One region of the Bacillus sp. GW823-FHT06B01 genome, then DNA from elsewhere that is predicted to be linked to it. Evidence: riboswitches for the same ligand, from Rfam matches in the RefSeq annotation. Region 1 holds a riboswitch; the other holds the start of a gene.
What was found. A riboswitch is a leader RNA that binds a small molecule or an ion and turns the genes downstream of it on or off. The one in region 1 is predicted to bind FMN.

Region 1 (6,796 bases):
CTCTTCCAGCTCTTCCGATTTCTTGTAAATAGGAAGCTATATTAGTCGGATAATGAAAATGAATAATATAGCTCGTATTCGACTTATTTACTCCCATACCAAAAGCACTTGTACATATTACAAGCTGCAACTGGTCATTCATAAACTGCTGTTGAATTAACATACGCTCTTCATGTTCCATACCACCATGATAAAAAGCGACACCAGTCACGCCTCTTCCTCTTAAATACTCCGTTAAACGTTCTGTCCACGCTCTGCTTGAACAATATACAATCCCTGGCCCTTGTAAATACATCACCTGGTTCAAAAGCGCTTCTTTCTTCTCTTCTATCGTCTCCACAAATTGTACTTCCATCGCAATATTTGGACGATCAATAGAGTATACATGCTGCGTCACTTTCTTCAAATCTAAACTCTCTGCTATATCTCGGAGTACATCTTTTGTCGCTGTTGCCGTTAATGCTAGCACCGTAGGAGACCCGATATTTTCAATGACTACATTTAGTTTTTTATAGTCTGGCCTAAAATCATAACCCCATTGTGAAATACAATGAGCCTCATCCACAACAAATAATGAAATATGAACTTTCTTCAATTCTCTTATTAACACTTCCGACTGCAACATCTCTGGTGAAACAAAAATAAATTTATATGAAGCTAATTTTTTCATCGCTTCTCTTTTTTCATGTAATGTCCGAAAACTATTAAATGCTATTACTCGGTTTTTCACAACATACTTTAATTGTGTAACTTGATCTTCCATCAAAGATAATAATGGTGATACAACAAGCACGGTTCCTTCTTGCATTAGCCCTGGAAGTTGATAGCACATAGACTTCCCTCTTCCAGTCGGGAGCATTGCTATAACATCTTTTCCTTCTAATAAATCTGTAATGACCCCTTTTTGCCCTGTACGAAATTCAGAATATCCAAACCATCTATATAAATATTCCTCAAGCTTCATTTATACCCTCCATCCGCGCCAATACAAGACGAACTTCAAAATAAGAAATACCCTCTCCAACCGCTTGTTTCAACTCACGCAACTTACGTGTTTGTAATGCCTCAATTACTTTTGTTACTTTATCTATTTTGTCTTTTTCCATAAACATCTCGATTGAAAACTCTTTTTCCCGCAAAGCAATTTCAACAAAATGATCTTCTATCGTTGCAACCTTTAAATTTCTAATTGTCGCTATTTCATCTAAAGAGCGTCCTTGTCTCCAAAAATTATATGTTTTTTTCGTTGATAAACTAAATAAATCAGCTCTCTCATTTGGATAAGAGATAATCTCAGCTAATAGCGGAAATTCATTTTCTTTATCGTGAACTTCTTGTATAAAGAAGTGAATTGTACCCCAAAATAAAAAATACACCCGGAATATATCTTGTTTCGTAATTTCCGCTAATTGCTGCAATGTACAACCGATACGTTCATATCCTGTTAATCTATATGTTACAATCGTCGCTTCTACCACATCACCTTTTCCTAAAAGATTATGTATTTCTTTCCATAATCTTTTAGCCAATTCACTTCGCCTATATGGTATACCTGTTAAAAAACGTTTTACCCACATCATTATTTCTGTATCTTGTTGAATGGGAATAAACTTCGTATTATTCTGTTGTAAATTAGATATAGTTTGAATAATTAATGATAATCGTTTCCAAAATGTTTCACCTAATTCACCATAGTGTAAACCATGTAAATGCGCAGGAAAAGCATACACTTCCTCCCATGTATGTAACTGCATTTTACCTTTAGATGTTAACAAATATGTATTTTCATGTATTTCTCGAATCAAATCTGCTTGCAACAACTTTGCAACTTCACGATCATAGTCTGTTCTATTTAACGATTTATATATTCCAAACAAAAATGAAATTCGGAACATATTTCCATCTTGTAACGTTTGCGAAGATCGTTTTCCTTTTAATAAATAATAAATAGAAGAAACGGTCCTTTCACCATTCAATTGTTTTAAACAATACAATAAAGTATATTGTAGTTGCATTACCGCTTCCACCTTTCAATCTAGCTTAATTACTTTTTAGTATGATTGCACTTACTCATTAAACTTATCATATCGGCACTATGCACTTGTATATAGTATATTGTACCAAACGAAATAACATTTACGTATTTTGAAAATCTTATGACATAATGCAAAAATTAGTTGACACTCTAATTGATAAGGATTATCATTATAATTTTATGTTGAAAAGTTTTAAAAACCGTTTTACAATAAGGTTATAATTTTTATGGCGAGCTTTTCACATACATATTATCAGGAGGGAAAAAAGATGGCAAAATATACAATCGTTGATAAAGATACTTGTATCGCATGTGGTGCTTGCGGCGCTGCTGCACCAGACATTTATGATTATGATGATGAAGGTATTGCATTTGTAACGTTAGACGATAACCAAGGTATCGTTGAAATTCCAGATGTATTAATTGAAGATATGATGGATGCATTCGAAGGTTGTCCAACTGACTCAATTAAAGTTGCTGATGAATCATTTGATGGCGACTCTTTAAAATTCGAATAGTCTTTTATTAACTTCAAAAAATATCCCTCATTCATATGAGGGATATTTTTTGTTTTCTATTTTCATTCTACTTAATAAAAAACCACTAGTAGTTCCATACTACTAATGGTTTTATTTTATATTTTATGCATTTTTCATTTTTGCAAACACCCATACTTTCAGGCGTGAGAATAACGCTACAAATACAATTGTCACAACAATTCCTTTAATCAAATTAAATGGTAAGATTGCCGTTACAACCGTTGTTCTTATAGCCTCGCTAGACATAGCTGGTGAATTTAAAAACCAAGTGTAAGCTGGGAATATAATGATGTAATTTAATACACTCATAATGAGCGCCATTGTAATTGTCCCTAGCATTAATCCTGTCGTTAAACTCTTAACAGTACGATACTTTCTAAATAAGAAAGCTGCCGGTCCAATAAATAAACATCCTGCAATAAAGTTAGCAATTTCTCCAACTGGCACTCCCGTTAAACTCCCTTGAATCCCGTAATGTAAAATATTCTTTATCGCCTCTACAATTATCCCTGCAACTGGCCCGAAAATAATTGCCGCAATTAGAGCTGGTACATCACTAAAATCAATTTTTAAAAATGGCGGAAGCCCTGGAAACGGGAAATCCAACATCATCAGTAAATATGCAATACTACTTAGCATCGCTACACTCACCATCTGCACTACACTGTTTTTTTGTTTCATCTTTCTCTCTCCTTTTCCATCGATCATCTCATGGAAAGTGGAAAGGTTCTGCTATGCCTACTTTTTCATAGAACGAAAAAACCCTTTGTGTTTTACACAAAGGGAGAATTTAAGGCACATCAAACAGACGTTCAAATCCATATCTTTTTTGAACGCTTGAACCTCCATCTTCTCCCATCCAGACTATACTGTCGGCTTTGGAATCACACCAAATCCTGCCTTAACGGCTCGCGGGCTTAGAACAAAATCACATATAGTTCATCACCGCCGGTCGGGATTTTCACCCTGCCCCGAAGATAGACCGATATTCTATTTTCCACTTTATTATACAACAACATAATCGTATTGTGAACAAAAAAAGTGTAACTTATTAAAAATAAGTTATTAATTTTATATAATTAAAACCAATTACTATATTTTACAATACACCCCAGATTTTTTAGTATTCGGCATTTCCCCTATGAATCCCCTAGTCATATATAATGAAAAGTGATAAGATGTTGAATTGTTAAGATAAGAACATTTTCTGGATTATGGAGGAAATGTCATGAAAAAAGAAAAGAGACACTCTATTCGAGAAGCAATGAAAAAAAACTTAAGAAAAGAATACTTTTACTTAAAAAAAGAATTACTTTTCTACTGTCCAATTGATTTAGGCACATTCTCAAGCGAGACATACTATGCTGCTTTCGATGAAGATGGCATCAGTATTTATCAGTATGATAAAAAAACAGAGAGTAAATTAAAACTGTGTGAGCGTCACCCATGGAAGAGTTGGAATAAAGTGAAGGTGGATCATTATTTGACAACTTCTCAATTTATTTTTCAAGGTGAGCGAAACTGGATATTATCCCTTTTCCAAAAAGGAAAAGAAGCTCAAAAAATAATTGAAGAGCACACATCTTTACAAACTGAAGTTGTTTCCCGTTCTTTCTTAAAAAAACTTCCAGGGTTCCGTTCTAATGCACCGTTGAATAAATACATCGGCAGCATTTGCTACACTGCACTTATTGCATTTTTATTAAAATGGATGATTCCATTTCAAGCACCACAAATCGCCCTGTACTCCATTTCAATCGGTTGTATGCTTCTTGGTTTACTTTGTTTGACAATCGGTTTAATTGAACCGACTATTGTACTATTTCGAACGAACGAAAAAACAAGAACGAAAGTATTTTACTTATATAGCTACTTAGCTATTTCTGGATTTATATGTGTCTTTATTTTTTGGTAAAAAAAAGAGCTAGTTTAACTAGCTCTTTTTTTACTTTACGTATAATTGTTGATTTGGATAAATCCGATCTTGCTGCAGTCCATTTTTATCTTTAACTTCCTTAACTGACATACTAAATTTCCGTGCAATACTAACTAAAGTGTCCCCTTTTTGGACGACATATAAGGATGAGGACACAACCTCATTTCTCTGTTCATTTAGAACAAGCAATGGATTCATCGCATTCTTTTTCGCCATCGTCCATCTTCCTTGATGAACTTCTAAATGTAAGTGTGCACCTCTCGATTCTCCTGTATTTCCTACTTCTCCAATTATTTCTCCTTTTGAAATATAATCCCCTTGAACTACATATCTCTTATTTAAATGCGCATACACAGCCTCATATTCTCCATGTTTAATAAATACAACGTTTCCATAACTACTTGAATAATAAGACTTTGTTACCTTACCTTCTTGAATAGCTGCCACAGGCGTGCCAATCGGTGCTGCTATATCTATACCGTAGTGTTTTCCATGCCTTGTCCCAAAATAATCACTTATCTGCCCTTCAACAGGCCATGTCCATTGATTTCCCTCTGCGTACACATGTAATTGAGATAAAAACAATACCGTCAATAACATGATGCTACATTTTAACACTTTCATATACATCCTCCGTTTTCTAATTAACACCATACCTTCTCTATTTTGGTATATTACAGAAAAAAGTATACAAAAAAAGAAAGTGAATCACTCCACTTCCTTCTCTTTTTTATCACGAAAAACGATTGCACTGCGATTATACTCCACATCTTTTACTTGTAATCGAGCGTTTATTACTCTAGCTACCGCAAACAAATAATCAGATAATCTATTTACATACTTTAGAACAACTTCATTTATTTTCCCTTCTTTTTGCAAGGACACTACACATCGTTCTGCTCGCCTTACAACTGTACGTGCAATATGAATAGCAGCTGCCGCTTCGCTTCCACCTGGTAAAATAAAACGCTCTAACGGCGGTGCTTCTTCTATATACGAATCAATCCTTCTTTCTAAGCTTTCAACCATTTCAACCGTTACTTTATAAGGAATTTTCCCCTCTACTATCGCCAAGTCTCCCCCGCAATCAAATAGTTCATGTTGAATATTTTCAAGTTCATTGTAAATATCTCCAAAAGATCCGCCTTGTAGCTTAGTCATTGCATATCCAATATGAGAATTCGCCTCATCTATCGTGCCATATGCTTCAACTCGGATATTATCTTTATCCACTCTGCCGCCTATTACACTTGTTGTCCCTTTATCTCCTGTTTTCGTATATAATTTCATCGCTTCACGACACCCCTCTTGCTATTCTTCATTCGACTAAGATAGAAAAAAAGTTCTACTATTATTTATTTAATTGATTTTACAAAAAAATAAAAAACAGTAGAACTTTATTCATTATCAACTTTAAAAACGCATATCTAAATTATACGATTCGGTAAATATACAGAGAATGTAGTTCCCTCTCCAACAACACTTGAAACAGCGATTTTACCATCATGGCCTTGCACAATATTTTTTGCAATCGCAAGCCCGAGCCCCGTTCCACCTTTTTTCCCACGTGTTCTTGCTTTATCAGCTTTGTAGAAACGATCAAATAAAAATGGAATATCTTCTTCTGGAATACCAGCGCCCGAATCTTGTACTTCAAAAGTAAGACCATTATTTTTCGTATTAATTACAAGCGTTACATGTCCGCCTGCATTCGTATGACGAATTGCGTTATCAATTAAATTCGTCAATACTTGTTCCATACGATCTGCATCAAACGGGTATTGTTCAATTGGATTCTGGAAATCAACCGTTAATGCGACTTCTTTATCCTTTGCAATTCCTTGGAATTTACGACCTATTTTTTCAACGAAAGGATGAATATCAACTTCACCTATATGTAACTCTACATTACCACTTTCCATACGCGCTAAATCTAATAGTTCATTTACAAGTTTACCTAAACGAACGGATTCATCATAAATAATTTGAACAAACTCATTAATTTCTTCTTTCGTTTGCACAATATCATCTAAAATCGCTTCACTATACCCTTGAAGCATTACCATCGGTGTACGAAGTTCATGTGATACGTTCGCAATAAAGTCTTGACGCATCTTCTCAAGACGGCGTTCTTCCGTCATATCACGTAATACAGCTACAGCGCCACGAATTTTCGTTTGGTTGTAAAGCGGCGTCATAAGAACTACATAATTCCCTTTTTGTAAATTAATTTCAACCACTTGTTGTTGTTCACTTTCTACAACGAGATGGAATAGTTCAACAAGT
Region 2 (6,796 bases), on a different contig from region 1:
ACATATAATTGGAAATAATAAACCACTCGCTGCATTTCTTATGCTTGTGATTGGGCTTCTCGTTACGATGGGAATTGGTTCATCCTTTTCAACCATCCCTATCTTAACAACAATTTTTGTACCTCTTTGCATACAGCTTGGATTTAGTCCAATGGCTACAATTGCAATTATCGGTACAGCCGGAGCGCTAGGCGATGCAGGATCACCAGCATCAGATAGTACACTTGGACCAACATCCGGTTTAAATGCTGATGGTCAACACCATCATATATGGGATACATGTGTACCAACTTTTCTGCATTATAATATACCGTTACTCATATTTGGCTTTATTGCCGCCATTACATTATAAAAGGTGCGTTTTATACGCACCTTTTACTTTTTTATTTTTCCTTTTAATTGTTGCAACGCTATTTTCCCATTTTCTTCGACACAACTCTCCATTTGCATGAATGACGGACCTGTCCACTCACTGTCTATACTCCCGTTCAGTCCAATAATTTTTAACTTATCCGGTATACGGATATTTAAATTTTTCGCTGCTTGAATTAACTCAAAAGTAACCTTTTCACTTGAAGTTACAATTCCATCTATATACGGAGAAGTTTGCAAGAATGTAATAAACTGTTTATTCGTATACCCTTGTACACATACTTCTCGATAAGAGATTCCTTCCTCCCAAACAGCGTCTAAAAATCCTGATATGTGATCTTCCATTTCTTCACTATCTTCTCCCTCATTGAAATAAGCAAGGAAGTGACAGCCTTTTTCTTTTAATAAAGAAACCGCTCTTTGTCCATTTTCATAATAATTTGCATGGGATTTTTTTTCATCAATCACAACAAAGGGAAGTGGAATTTCTCCTATACTTTTAAAAACAGATTTTGTCAAAATAACACCTGCAACGTTATTTTCCTTCAACATATGTATGTATCTATCTTTATTCTCTATATTACAAACAATGATTTGATATCCTTCTTTATATGCTATTTCCTCAATACAATGTAGCAAAGTGATGTTTGATGGGTTATATACATTATCTACAAGTAATGCAATTATCGTTGAATTCTCTTTAAACAATGGCTTTGTTGTACTATTTGGCCTATAACGTAATTCCTCAATTGCTTCCTTTACTTGTTTAACTGTGTCCTCATGAACGTATCCTTTTTCGTTAATAACTCGTGAAACGGTTGCGACTGAAACACCTGCTAATTTTGCAACATCACGTATAGTTGCCACATCGTCACCCCTTAATATGGTAATAGATTACAATTTTACGGTAACCTAAATTACAATATTCGTCAAGGTTAATAACTTATATTTCTGAAAATTGTTACATCATTACACTAAACGATATTCTAACTGAATTTCATGTAGAATTAGGATATTATCATACCCAATACGTGGAATTTCTTTCTTTATTTCTCGTGCTTTTTCCACTGCATTCACATATAAATGAGTCATCACAAATTTACGTTTTTGGTAAAATCGTAACGCATTCATATTATCATTTGTTGTTATGAGCCAAACCCGCCCGCACCGTTCTTCTTCTGCAACTTGTAATACACAATCTACAAGTTTCGTCCCTATTCCTTTTCTTTCTTCAAAGCTATCTAACGACACAATTTCACACATATTTCCGGTCACTTCATATGTTATAATTCCGATTATTCTGTCATCTGAGAGCGCAATAAATCCTGGCAACTCTTCTAACTGATGCCCCTTCCCACGTGAAACCATCAATGAACTCCCCCAGTTCTCACACATGAACATTCGGATTGTTTCTTTCATCGCTGGCGTAATTTTTTGTATATACACCATTTCCTATTTCTCCCCTTTTCTATCATTGTGATACAATGTAAGTGTATCACATGTAACGGTATTTGGAGGATGAGGTAAAGTATGAAACGTTTTTTTGCAGCATTGTTTACTATACTAGGTGCGATAACTGCCCTTGGGATTTTCTTTACAAATAAAGTGATGTACTTAAAGAAAAAAACAGAGGAAGAAGTACTCGAAAGAGAAACGAAAAAACATTTTCGTATAGAGGATTTTGATGCTCTTCATAAAGAAGAAATTCATATTCCCTCGCAATTCGGATATGATCTTCACGGATATTACATTCCTGCTGGTCATTCCAATAAGTTTATGATTTTTTGTCACGGCGTAACTGTAAATAAAATGAACTCTGTAAAATATGCAAGGTTATTTTTAAACAGAGGGTATAATGTCGTTATTTATGATCATCGTCGTCATGGTAAAACTGGCGGAAAAACAACAAGCTATGGATACTATGAAAAACATGATTTAAAATCTGTAGTTGACTGGCTAAAAAGTCGCTTTGGAACAAATATAACACTCGGTATTCATGGTGAATCTATGGGAGCTGCAACACTTCTTCAATACGCAGGACTTGTAGAAGATGGTGCTGATTTCTATATTGCAGATTGTCCTTTTTCTGATTTCTACGGACAATTACAACACCGTTTAAAGGTTGAATTCCATTTACCTAAATGGCCCTTATTACCTTTAGCAAATGCTTTTTTAAAAGTGCGTGACGGTTATACGATTCGCGAAGTTTCACCAATCGATTGTATAAAGAATATTAACAATCCCGTCCTCTTTATTCATAGTAAAGATGATGATTATATTTTAGCTGATATGACGAAAGCACTATATGAAGCAAAAGAAAACAATAAACAACTTTATATTGCAGAACGCGGTGCACACGCTTGCTCTTATAACGAAAATAAAGAAGAGTATGAAGCAGCCGTTGATCAATTTTTAAACTCATATGTAAAAGAAACAAAAAACAGGCTTGCATAAGCCTGTTTTTTATTGCGCTAAAACGTCTGTAACTTGTTCCATATTTTCAGAAATCCATTGCATTGCATCATCTAACGTTGGAAATTCTGTCGTTTGAAATGTTACTTCATCTTGAAGTAACCAAACATCCTTTGCCTCTTGCCCTACACCTGCAATGGACCAATGTAACAAACTATATGGATGATTATCATTCAAAAATGATGCCCACGTGCGCTCATTTGCAATGTTTCGTAATGTATGTAATTGTTTATCCATCTCTCGTCACCTTACTCTATTCAGTTATAAAAAACATTATAACACTCTCTTCTCTCCCAAAGAAAGTGCTCATTTTACCCCGCTATTTGCGGGCAGTAAAATGAGCACCTCAAAACTCAACTAAAACAAAGAAGTTAGGTGGGAGATTAACTGCCCCTAAAAGCCCGATTGGTTCAACTAATAATTAGTGGGGGGATACCTCCCCCACTAATTAAAGTTTCACTTTATATTGTCAAGTACTTCTCTTAATTATATGATGAAATTAAGCGTTTGGGAAGGAGGGATAGCGTTGGCGAAAGTACAAATTAAAGTAAATGATAATGGCTCTTTTCGCGTTACAGGGGACGTGGAATTAGTCGATTCACAAGGGAATGTATTCCCAGCAAAACCGGCATTTTCTTTATGCCGTTGTGGTTTATCAAAAAATATGCCTTATTGCGATGCTTCGCATAAAGGGAAATTCGAGTCTGTCGTTAGAGCACCAGAGGCAGAATAATTTCACATGTGACATGCACATTTTTTTGTGCATGTTTTTTCTTTTCATTAACTCTCGTCCCCCTTTTCCTTACAACATTCCTCGTACTTTTGTCCTCATTCCAACTTACATATATTTTCACACAATTCTTCACATTCGAATATTTTTTTCTAGCCTTTTATTTTTTTTGTGCTATAATTTGAGCAAACAACATCCTTCGGGGTCGGGTGAAATTCCCAACCGGCGGTGATGAAGTGCAAACTTCTAAGTCCGTGACCCGTTTTCAACTCGAAAACGGTGGATCTAGTGAAACTCTAGGGCCGACAGTATAGTCTGGATGGGAGAAGGATATGTTTTCTAGTAATTTTATATAGCGAATACACTTTTATTTCAGTATGCATATTTATAAAGTTTCGTTTTGAATCTTTATATATGTTTTATTTTGTATACTTATGTTTCTATACTGAAATAAAAAGATACGACTAGCGTTTGAAAAATTCGATATTTTTGCTAGGTTTTTTCCTTATGCAAAAATACCAATCATCGTTAGGTTTCTTTCCTGTACTTTCGTATTCGAACTATATTTCTAGAAATCACGTCTCCCAAACCCCAAGGATATAAAATCCTTGGGGTTTTTTGATTTTTTCAGGAGAGGTGAAGAGAATGACAGATCAAGAATATATGAGGATTGCCCTGCAGTTAGCAGAAGGGACATCTGGACAAACAAGTCCAAATCCTATGGTTGGTGCTGTTGTTGTAAAAGAAGGAAACATCGTCGGTATTGGCGCTCATTTACGTGCTGGTGAAGAACATGCAGAAGTTCACGCTCTTCATATGGCTGGTGAAAAAGCAAAAGGAGCTACCGTTTATGTAACACTTGAACCGTGTAGCCATTTTGGAAAAACACCACCTTGTTGTGAATTGCTCATCAAAAAAGGAGTCAAACGGGTTGTAATTGCTACTCTTGATTGCAATCCTCTCGTTTCTGGTACTGGAAAAAAGAGATTAGAAGAAGCTGGCATCGAAGTAACTACCGGTATTCTTGAAACAGAAGCCACCTTATTAAATCGTTTCTTTTTTCACTACATGAGAACGAAACGTCCATTTGTAACAATAAAAACAGCGATGAGCTTAGATGGAAAAACAGCAACTGTCACGGGTGAAAGTAAGTGGATTACAGGTGAAGAAGCACGAGCTGATGTTCACCAATATCGTCATACACATGATGCGATTCTCGTTGGAGTGAATACAGTTATAGCTGATAATCCGCATTTAACGACAAGAATTCCTAACGGGGGTAAAAATCCTATTCGTGTTATTTTAGATACCCATTTACGAACGCCACCATCTTCTCATGTCATAACAGATGGTTTAGCACCGACATGGATTATTGTCGGTAAGGATGTAAATAAAGAGAAAATAGCTTCTTATGAATCTGAAAATATAGCTATATTCCAAATGAAAACAAAACATATAGAAATCAAGGACCTCCTTTTCTTTCTTGGAGAGAAGCAAATTCTTTCTCTATTCGTTGAAGGTGGTCAAACAGTTCACGCAAGCTTCTTACAAACAAAGCATCTCAATGAAATTGTAACTTATATAAGCCCCAAATTAATTGGCGGGAAAGATGCCCCTACTTTATTTGGGGGAAATGGTTTCGCAGCATTGCAAGATGCACTTTCCTTGGAAATTCAAGAGATGAAACAAATTGGTGATGATATAAAAATCGTTGCGAATGCCCGAAGTGAGGTGACGGAATGTTTACAGGAATTGTAGAAGAATTAGGAACGATTGCAAACATGCAACAAAGCGGAGAAGCGATGAAGTTAACGATCCATGCAAATAATATTTTATCAGATGCTCACTTAGGTGATAGTATCGCGGTTAACGGTATTTGCTTAACTGTAACGAGTTTCACAACAACTTCATTCACAGTGGACGCAATGCCTGAAACGATGCAATCAACATCACTTCGCATGCTTAAACAACACTCTAAAGTAAATTTAGAGCGGGCGATAGCTGCAAACGGACGATTCGGTGGACATTTCGTTTCAGGACATATTGATGGCATCGGAACGATATTAAACAAAAAACAACACTATAATGCCGTCTATTACAAAATAGCTATTGCTGATGAATTGCTGCGCTATTGTTTGCATAAAGGATCCGTTGCTGTTGATGGAACGAGTTTAACAATATTTGATATAGACGAATCTTCCATCACAATCTCACTCATCCCGCACACAGTAAGTGAATCTGTTATCGGAGAAAAGAATGCCGGTGACATCGTAAACATTGAGTGTGACATGATCGGTAAATATATCGAACGCTTTATTTCTAAACCTGTAAAACGAACAGGTTCAATGAGCGAAAGCTTTTTACAAGAAAATGGATTTCTATAAGGGGGAAGCATTATGTTTCATCGTATTGAAGAAGCTCTAGAAGATTTAAAACAAGGAAAAGTCGTTATCGTATGCGATGATGAAAACCGTGAAAATGAAGGCGACTTTATCGCTTTAGCAGAGTATATTACGCCAGAAACGATTAACTTTATGATTACACATGGGCGTGGTCTCGTTTGTGTACCGATTACGGAAGAATACGCAGAACGTCTACAATTAGAACCAATGGTAGCTCATAATACAGATTCGCATCATACTGCATTTACAGTGAGTATTGATCATGTTTCTACAACAACAGGGATTAGCGCTCACGAACGGGCGACTACGATACAAGAATTATTAAACCCTGCATCAAAAGGTGCTGATTTCAATCGTCCTGGACATATCTTTCCATTAATCGCGAAAGAAGGCGGTGTCCTACGCCGAGCTGGTCATACAGAGGCCGCCGTCGATTTAGCACAGCTTTGCGGAGCAGAACCAGCTGGAGTCATTTGTGAGATTATTAATGAGGACGGTACGATGGCTCGCGTACCTGATTTACTACAGTGCGCAAAACAATTTGATATAAAAATGATTACAATAGAAGATTTAATTGCTTATCGCCGCCACCATGAAACACTAGTGACGCGAGAAGTGGAAATTACATTACCTACAGATTTCGGTACTTTCCATGCAATTGGCTATTCTAATTCATTAGATACGAAAGAGCATATCGCACTCGTAAAAGGTGATATTTCAACAGGAGAGCCTGTACTTGTACGCGTTCATTCAGAGTGCTTAACAGGAGATGTATTTGGCTCATGTCGCTGTGATTGCGGACCACAACTCCATGCTGCAC

Region 2: another riboswitch for FMN. It lies ahead of ribD (bifunctional diaminohydroxyphosphoribosylaminopyrimidine deaminase/5-amino-6-(5-phosphoribosylamino)uracil reductase RibD); the one in region 1 lies ahead of AC1Q8N_RS16775 (ECF transporter S component).

Annotation. Positions count from the first base shown of each region.
Region 1 covers NZ_JBXAHR010000003.1:684,823-691,618, reverse strand. The annotation lists gene AC1Q8N_RS16790 (RecQ family ATP-dependent DNA helicase) at 1-964, opposite strand, end outside; gene AC1Q8N_RS16785 (YpbB family protein) at 954-2,015, opposite strand; gene AC1Q8N_RS16780 (ferredoxin) at 2,305-2,553, shown strand; gene AC1Q8N_RS16775 (ECF transporter S component) at 2,677-3,255, opposite strand; FMN riboswitch at 3,418-3,557, opposite strand; gene AC1Q8N_RS16770 (hypothetical protein) at 3,803-4,489, shown strand; gene AC1Q8N_RS16765 (peptidoglycan DD-metalloendopeptidase family protein) at 4,520-5,134, opposite strand; gene AC1Q8N_RS16760 (cob(I)yrinic acid a,c-diamide adenosyltransferase) at 5,219-5,800, opposite strand; gene resE (sensor histidine kinase ResE) at 5,938-6,796, opposite strand, start outside.
Region 2 covers NZ_JBXAHR010000002.1:720,213-727,008, reverse strand. The annotation lists gene AC1Q8N_RS10880 (Na+/H+ antiporter family protein) at 1-352, shown strand, start outside; gene AC1Q8N_RS10875 (LacI family DNA-binding transcriptional regulator) at 376-1,239, opposite strand; gene AC1Q8N_RS10870 (GNAT family N-acetyltransferase) at 1,342-1,821, opposite strand; gene AC1Q8N_RS10865 (alpha/beta hydrolase) at 1,903-2,826, shown strand; gene AC1Q8N_RS10860 (DUF2552 family protein) at 2,836-3,081, opposite strand; gene AC1Q8N_RS10855 (CDGSH iron-sulfur domain-containing protein) at 3,371-3,577, shown strand; FMN riboswitch at 3,766-3,909, shown strand; gene ribD (bifunctional diaminohydroxyphosphoribosylaminopyrimidine deaminase/5-amino-6-(5-phosphoribosylamino)uracil reductase RibD) at 4,220-5,332, shown strand; gene ribE (riboflavin synthase) at 5,314-5,958, shown strand; gene ribBA (bifunctional 3,4-dihydroxy-2-butanone 4-phosphate synthase/GTP cyclohydrolase II) at 5,971-6,796, shown strand, end outside.